Regions from separate parts of the Weizmannia sp. WK01 genome, predicted to be linked through region 2. Evidence: riboswitches for the same ligand, from Rfam matches in the RefSeq annotation. Region 2 holds a riboswitch; each other region holds the start of a gene.
The links. Region 2 has a riboswitch for S-adenosylmethionine ahead of OF158_RS13935 (5-methyltetrahydropteroyltriglutamate--homocysteine S-methyltransferase). Riboswitches for the same ligand answer to the same signal wherever they lie in the genome.
Positions count from the first base shown of each region.

Region 1 (2,263 bases), 1.8 Mb from region 2:
TTATGCCATGCAGACCCGCTTTATTTTGGACTGGAATCAGGCGTCACCGCATGATGTAAGAGATGAAGAACGTTATTTCCCGGTCATCCCATCGCAGGGTGAAACCGATATCCAAATCGTCTCAAGCGGCCCCGATTCTGAATGGGAGCAGATTAAAAACAGCTATATTAAAATGATCAATTCCGCCAAAAAATATATTTATTTGCAAACACCGTATTTTATTCCGGATGACAGCCTCCTGAATGCGCTGACGCTTGCCGCCTTATCCGGAGTGGATGTTCGGATTATGATTCCAAATAAACCGGATCATATGTTTGTCTATTGGGCGACGCTTTCCAACATCGGCCAGCTGTTAAAAACGGGCGTCAAAGTGTACATTTATCAAAAAGGGTTCATCCATGCGAAAATGATTGTCGTAGACGGGAAAATTGCTTCCGTTGGGACGGCCAATATCGATGTGCGCAGTTTCCGTCTCAATTTTGAAGTGAACGCCGTGCTGTACGACCGTGAGCTTTCCGGCACACTTGCCGGCGTTTTCCGGGACGATATGGCCGAATCAACCGAATTAACGCTCCATGATTACCAGAACCGGCCGCTTTATGTGCGGTTTAAAGAGTCCATTTCCCGGCTATTGTCGCCAATATTGTAGAAGAAAAAGAAAATTTTTTCAAAAAAAGGTTGACGGTTTGCCATTGTTCTTCTATAATCTTAAACAATAAGTCATTCAAAATTGAATTATGAAAAGAAACTCTTATCGAGAGCGGCGGAGGGACTAGGCCCTGCGAAGCCCGGCAACCTTCAGGCATTTGCCTGAAAAGGTGCTAATTCCTACAGACATGCGTCTGAAAGATAAGGGAGGAACTTACATACATTGTAACCCTCTTCCCTTACGAAGAGGGTTTTTTCATTTCCTCTTCCATCTTTCACGAAAAAATTTTAAAAAATCAGGAGGCTTTAAAATGACACAACCATCATTCCAACCGGAAACTTTATTGTTGCACGGCGGCCAGGAACCGGACCCGGCGACAGGATCGCGCGCCGTACCGGTATACCGGACGACTTCTTACGTTTTTCCGGATACAGAACATGCGGAGGGCGTCTTCAATTTATCAAAAGAAGGTTTCATTTATTCCCGTCTCGGCAATCCGACTGTGGATGTTTTTGAAAAACGTGTTGCTGCACTGGAAGGCGGAACAGCGGCTGTCGGTTTATCATCCGGCGCATCGGCCATTGCCTTTTCCATTTTGAACATCGTGCGTGCGGGTGATGACATCGTATCCGCCAGCAATCTTTACGGCGGCACCTATAATTTGTTTGCTGTGACATTGCCGAAATACGGCATTAACGTCAAGTTTGTGGACGGGTCCGACCCTGAAGCGTTCCGCCAGGCGATCACCCCGAAAACAAAAGCATTGTACGCGGAAATTATCGGCAACCCAAGCCTGCAGGTGCTCGACGTGGAAAAAGTGGCGGAAGTGGCCCATGAAAACGGTATTCCTTTGATTGTCGACAACACGTTTGCTTCTCCGTATGGCGCGAATCCGATCAAATGGGGCGCGGACGTGGTTGTCCATTCGGCGACAAAATGGATCGGCGGGCACGGAACGGCGATCGGCGGTGTTGCCGTTGACGGCGGGTGTTTTGACTGGAACACAGACAAATTCCCGGACTTTAGCGAACCGGATCCGAGCTATCACGGCTTGCGCTACGGCGTCGACACGGCACAGGCTGCGTTCGCCACAAAACTTCGCGTTCAGCTTTTGCGCGACTTCGGGCCTGCTTTAAGCCCGGACAACGCCTTTTTATTCCTGCAAGGGCTTGAAACGCTGCATCTGCGTGTGGAAAGGCATAACGAAAATGCATTGAAAGTCGCGGAATTTCTGAAAAACCATCCAGATGTTGCTTGGGTCAATTACCCGGGCCTTGAAGACCATCCGTCCCATGAGCTGGCGCAAAAATATTTGAACGGCGGTTACGGCTCCATTGTCAACTTTGGTGTGAAAGGCGGCCGGGAAACAGGAAGACGCGTGATCGACAATATTAAGCTGTGGTCGCATGTAGCGAATGTCGGCGACGCGAAATCGCTGATCATCCACCCGGCAACGACTACGCATTCGCAGCTGAGCGATGAAGAACTGGAAAAATCAGGGGTCACAGGCGATTTGATCCGCCTGTCCGTCGGGCTTGAAGCCGTCGAAGATTTGACAGCCGACCTCGATCAGGCCATTACAAAAGCAACAGCCGTTACAGCCCGGTAAAAGCG
Region 1 is NZ_CP109616.1:1,006,465-1,008,727, forward strand. Features, by position in the region: gene cls (cardiolipin synthase) at 1-649, shown strand, start outside; SAM riboswitch class I at 749-856, shown strand; gene OF158_RS04535 (O-acetylhomoserine aminocarboxypropyltransferase/cysteine synthase family protein) at 960-2,258, shown strand.
Region 1: another riboswitch for S-adenosylmethionine. It lies ahead of OF158_RS04535 (O-acetylhomoserine aminocarboxypropyltransferase/cysteine synthase family protein); the one in region 2 lies ahead of OF158_RS13935 (5-methyltetrahydropteroyltriglutamate--homocysteine S-methyltransferase).

Region 2 (2,263 bases):
AGAAGCGGGACCATTTCCTCGGAAATGCCATGGTGCTTCATTTGGTTAAAGTCAAAAACCACATACAGGGAAAAAACAATCGCGCCAATGAAGGAATACGCGAGCATCCCGGTTGAGGTTAACGGGCTAAAAATGCTGAATATTCCGATGAAGATCAATGCCAGCAATGCGACAAGCAATGCGGTGCTTAAAAAGCCAAGATCCCTTTTGGTAACGGCCCCAATGACACCCATCACGGCAAAAATGCCGAACGTGGAACCAAAAGCGAGCAGCACGACTTCTGCACCAGCCTGGGATGCATAATAAGCCACAATCGGATATGTCGTAATGCCGGAAATAAAGGTGAAGGCATAAACGAACATATACCCGACGCTCTTTTTCCTCCTTAACCAGAAAGCGGCAATGACCATTACAATTTCCGCGACCATCAACGGCATCATGAGCGCAGGCGGAATAAATCTTCCCGTATATAAACCCGCGGTTGCAAACAGCAGTGAAACAGCAAAGACGCCAAGCACTTTCTGGAACACAGGCCTTGATTGTACAGCCTCCATAAAACCCCTCCTTGTTTTTCTTAGTACTATTATATTTTCACATCGCCCCTGATTTCAATCTTTCCGTCCCATTTTAAAAAATAATGCGAGTGCCCTTGACAAAAATGGGCGAAACATTTAAAGTGTATTTAAACCAAATAATATTTAAAATTCTTATCCAGAGAGGTGGAGGGACTGGCCCTTTGAAGCCTCGGCAGCGGTCTTTTTTTAAAGAACTGTGCCAATTCCAGAAAGCAATTGCTTGAAGATAAGAAGAGCGGACGGTTCTATTTTGCAATCCAAACCTCTTCTTATTGCCGAAGAGGTTTTTTTTTGATGGGCCTATGCAGTTAAAAGCAATTTCTTTCTGCGCACAGCAGCTGTTTAAAAAAATATGCAGAAAGAGGGAATCATGATGACAAAAACATTAACAAAAGCGCCGTACAGAGCAGACATTGTCGGAAGTTTTTTGCGCCCGGCCCGGCTGCACGATGCGCGGGAAAAATTTGCAGCGGGCACCATTTCGGCGGAAGACTTGCGTGCAATTGAAAATGAAGAAATCCGCCGGCTTGTCGACAAACAACTTGAAGCCGGCCTTGAAGCAGTAACGGACGGGGAATTCCGGCGAAGATTCTGGCATACGGATTTCATGGAGCATTTGAACGGGGTGGAAGGGTATGTACCGAACCATGGATACCGGTTTGTTGGCATTGAAACAGAAGCTTATGACGTCCGGGTAACCGGAAAAATCTCCTTTAACCCGGACCATCCGCACATAAAAGATTTTATTGCGCTGAAAGAAATCGCCGGGGACAGGGCGATTGCGAAAATGACCATTCCAAGCCCGAATCAGTTTTTCAATGCCGGGATCCGCAATGAAGACATTTACCCGGATCTTGAAGAATACACAAATGATATTATCCAAACTTACCGGGATGCGATCAAAGCTTTTTATGATGCCGGCTGCCGCTACTTACAGCTGGATGATGTCTATCTTGCCGGCCTGTGTGCACCGAAACTGCCGTTTACAGACAGTGACCTCAAGAGGGAAAGATTGATTGATCTCGCTTTACATGTAGCTAACAGCGTACTGGAAGGTAAGCCCGATGACCTGACCATCACAACCCATCTGTGCCGCGGCAACTACCAGTCGAAATGGGCTTTTGAAGGCCCATATGATAAAATTGCCCCGAAAATCTTTGCAAACGAAAAAGTAGACGGGTTTTTCCTTGAATACGACGATGAGCGTTCCGGCGGATTTGAACCGTTAAAATACATTCCGGAAGGCGGACCGAAAGTCGTGCTTGGCATTTTTACATCGAAAAAGGGCGAACTTGAAGATAAGGAACTGATCAAAAAACGAATTCAGGAAGCATCCAGGTATGTACCGCTCGAACAGCTTTGCATCAGCACTCAGTGCGGCTTCTCCTCCACCCACCACGGCAATCTTTTAACAGAAGAACAGCAGTGGGAAAAAGTAAAATATATTGTGGATACCGCAAAGAAAATTTGGGGATAAACCGGAAAAACCCGCTGGGCAGCCAGCGGGTTTTTTATCCGTCAGGACCGTGATTCAAGCACGAATCCCTTTTTCTTTTCATACAAGCTGTTTGTTCATAATTGAAGCGCACAGCCAGCTTTAATGCGAATGCTGGGCACGACCAACACTCCGTCGAACCCCGTGTGTGCGGGCTGCTTCTTCAGCCGGTGATTTAATGAAAAGCGTAATC
Region 2 is NZ_CP109616.1:2,897,219-2,899,481, forward strand. Features, by position in the region: gene OF158_RS13930 (Bax inhibitor-1/YccA family protein) at 1-554, opposite strand, end outside; SAM riboswitch class I at 705-808, shown strand; gene OF158_RS13935 (5-methyltetrahydropteroyltriglutamate--homocysteine S-methyltransferase) at 949-2,052, shown strand; gene OF158_RS13940 (L-lactate MFS transporter) at 2,173-2,263, opposite strand, start outside.

Region 3 (2,263 bases), 130 kb from region 2:
TTTTGCCAATCCTGATCATTTGCGGCATTATCCCATGGAACCAGGTTTCTTCCGTGGAAAGCCCGTTTGTGCAGGTATTCAGCCGCACCGGGATCCCTGCTGCCGCCCATGTGATGAATTTTGTGCTCTTAACGGCCGTTCTTTCTGCCGCCAATTCCGGTATTTATGCCACTTCGCGCACACTGTTTAACATGGCGCAGTCCGGAGAAGCGCCGCGCGCCTTTTTAAAAATTTCCCGGAAAGGCGTCCCGCTCACCAGTATTTTGCTGACCTCGCTGTTTATTTTAGCCGGCGTGATTCTGGCCTATCTTACGCCGGATGAGGTCATCAGCTATTTGATGACCATCCCGGGATTTACCGTCGTCCTTGTCTGGATCGCCATCTGTGCAGCCGAACTGCGGCTCCGGAAGTCGTATGCAAAATTGCCTTCCTTCCGTGTAAAAGGGTATCCTTTCATGGTCTGGATTGCGCTGCTTGCACTCTCGGGCATTTTCCTGTCCTTTTTGCTGGGCGGCGGCAATCCGATTGGAACAAGCGTCTGCCTCGCTATTTTAATCGTGCTGGTCGTCCTGTCACTGAGAATCAAAGGAAAGGAATAGGCTCCAGCAGGCTGTGTTGATAAAACCGGTTCACTTGGGCGGGGAGAAGGCAGAAATCCAACTGCGCGATAAGCGGGCACCAACGAGCGGTGTTGATAAAACCGGTTCACTCGGAGGGGGGGCAGGCACGGGTGTGCAGCGCGTATCAAACTGCCAGAATGGGCGGCACGCTAACCCGTTTGGACTCTTTTTCGTTTTGTGAAGCGAATGAAAGCGGCCATGATGCCCCGCCTGGTCCTGATGACCTGCTTTTTAAAACCCATCCAGCGTAAAGAAAAAAACTCCCGACAGAGCGTGATCTGATGGGGAGTTTTTTCTTTATCCCCTCATTCGTATAAATCCGATAAAAAAACTTGCAATAATTATATTGACTTCCATTTATTTTCTGATAAAATTTTAAACAACAACAAATTACTTATCAAGAGCGACGGAGGGATCTGGCCCTATGAAGTCCGGCAACCTGCAGCGAGCAGCAAGGTGCCAATTCCAGCAAAATGGGTACCATTTTGAAAGATAAGCGCTTATCCTTTACTCGCTGTCTTTCCGTAAAAATGGCGGAAAGATTTTTTATTTCTGCAAGGCCGGCCGTTTGAACCAGGATAGGCCCTGATGCGTATAATTCCTCTACATCAGGATGAATCAAATTTATGGATGAAGAAAGCGGGGAACATGAACATGCAAAAATTAATTGTCTTAGCACTTGTCGGCCTTGCCGCACAATTGGTGGATGGATCTCTCGGAATGGGTTACGGGGTGACTTCAACCTCACTTTTGCTGGCTTTCGGGATTGCGCCGGCTGTCGCATCCGCTTCTGTGCATTTGGCGGAAGTTTTTACAACGGCGGCTTCCGGGGTTTCACATATGAAATTTGGGAATGTCGATAAAGGGATCATTTGGAAACTGGTTGTACCAGGAGCTGTCGGTGCCTTTCTCGGGGCAACCGTTCTTAGCCATCTTCCTGCGAGCACATTAAAACCGTACATTTCTATTTTTCTGATCGCCCTTGGCCTCTATATTCTTATCCGGTTTCTGATCAATGCGCGCGGGGCGTTGAAAGTCAAAAAGAAGACCGGTTCAAACGTATTTTTTATCCCGCTCGGCTTTGTCGCAGGATTTTTTGATGCAACGGGGGGCGGCGGCTGGGGTCCTATCGCCACACCGGCTTTGCTTTCCAGAAATGACATCGAACCGCGGAAAGTGATCGGCTCGGTGGATACCAGTGAATTTGCCGTATCCCTAGCATCAAGCATCGGTTTCCTTTTATCCCTCGGCGCTATGCAGATTAACTGGATTTGGACGATCGCCCTCATGCTTGGCGGCCTGATCGCCGCACCGATTGCAGCCTATCTGGTTAAAATCCTGCCGGCTCATTTGCTGGCTGTCATAGTCAGCGGCATGATTGTGTTCAGCAACGTGCAAACTTTATTAAAAATGGCGGGCGCCGGTAGCGGCTGGTACGGCGTTACCTATACAGCCATTGCGGCAATATGGGCCATCCTCATTTTCTATACAATCAGAAGACACAAACGGGCAGTTGCCAGCGCCAGCGTAAGCGTCACAGAATAAGGAATGTTTTCGGGCAAGGGATCCATTGCCCGGATTGTTTTTACCTAAACAAATTTTGGCAAAGAATGAACATAGACGCTTCTATTTGAAGGAACAGT
Region 3 is NZ_CP109616.1:3,024,778-3,027,040, forward strand. Features, by position in the region: gene OF158_RS14475 (amino acid permease) at 1-599, shown strand, start outside; SAM riboswitch class I at 1,012-1,119, shown strand; gene OF158_RS14480 (sulfite exporter TauE/SafE family protein) at 1,269-2,165, shown strand.
Region 3: another riboswitch for S-adenosylmethionine. It lies ahead of OF158_RS14480 (sulfite exporter TauE/SafE family protein); the one in region 2 lies ahead of OF158_RS13935 (5-methyltetrahydropteroyltriglutamate--homocysteine S-methyltransferase).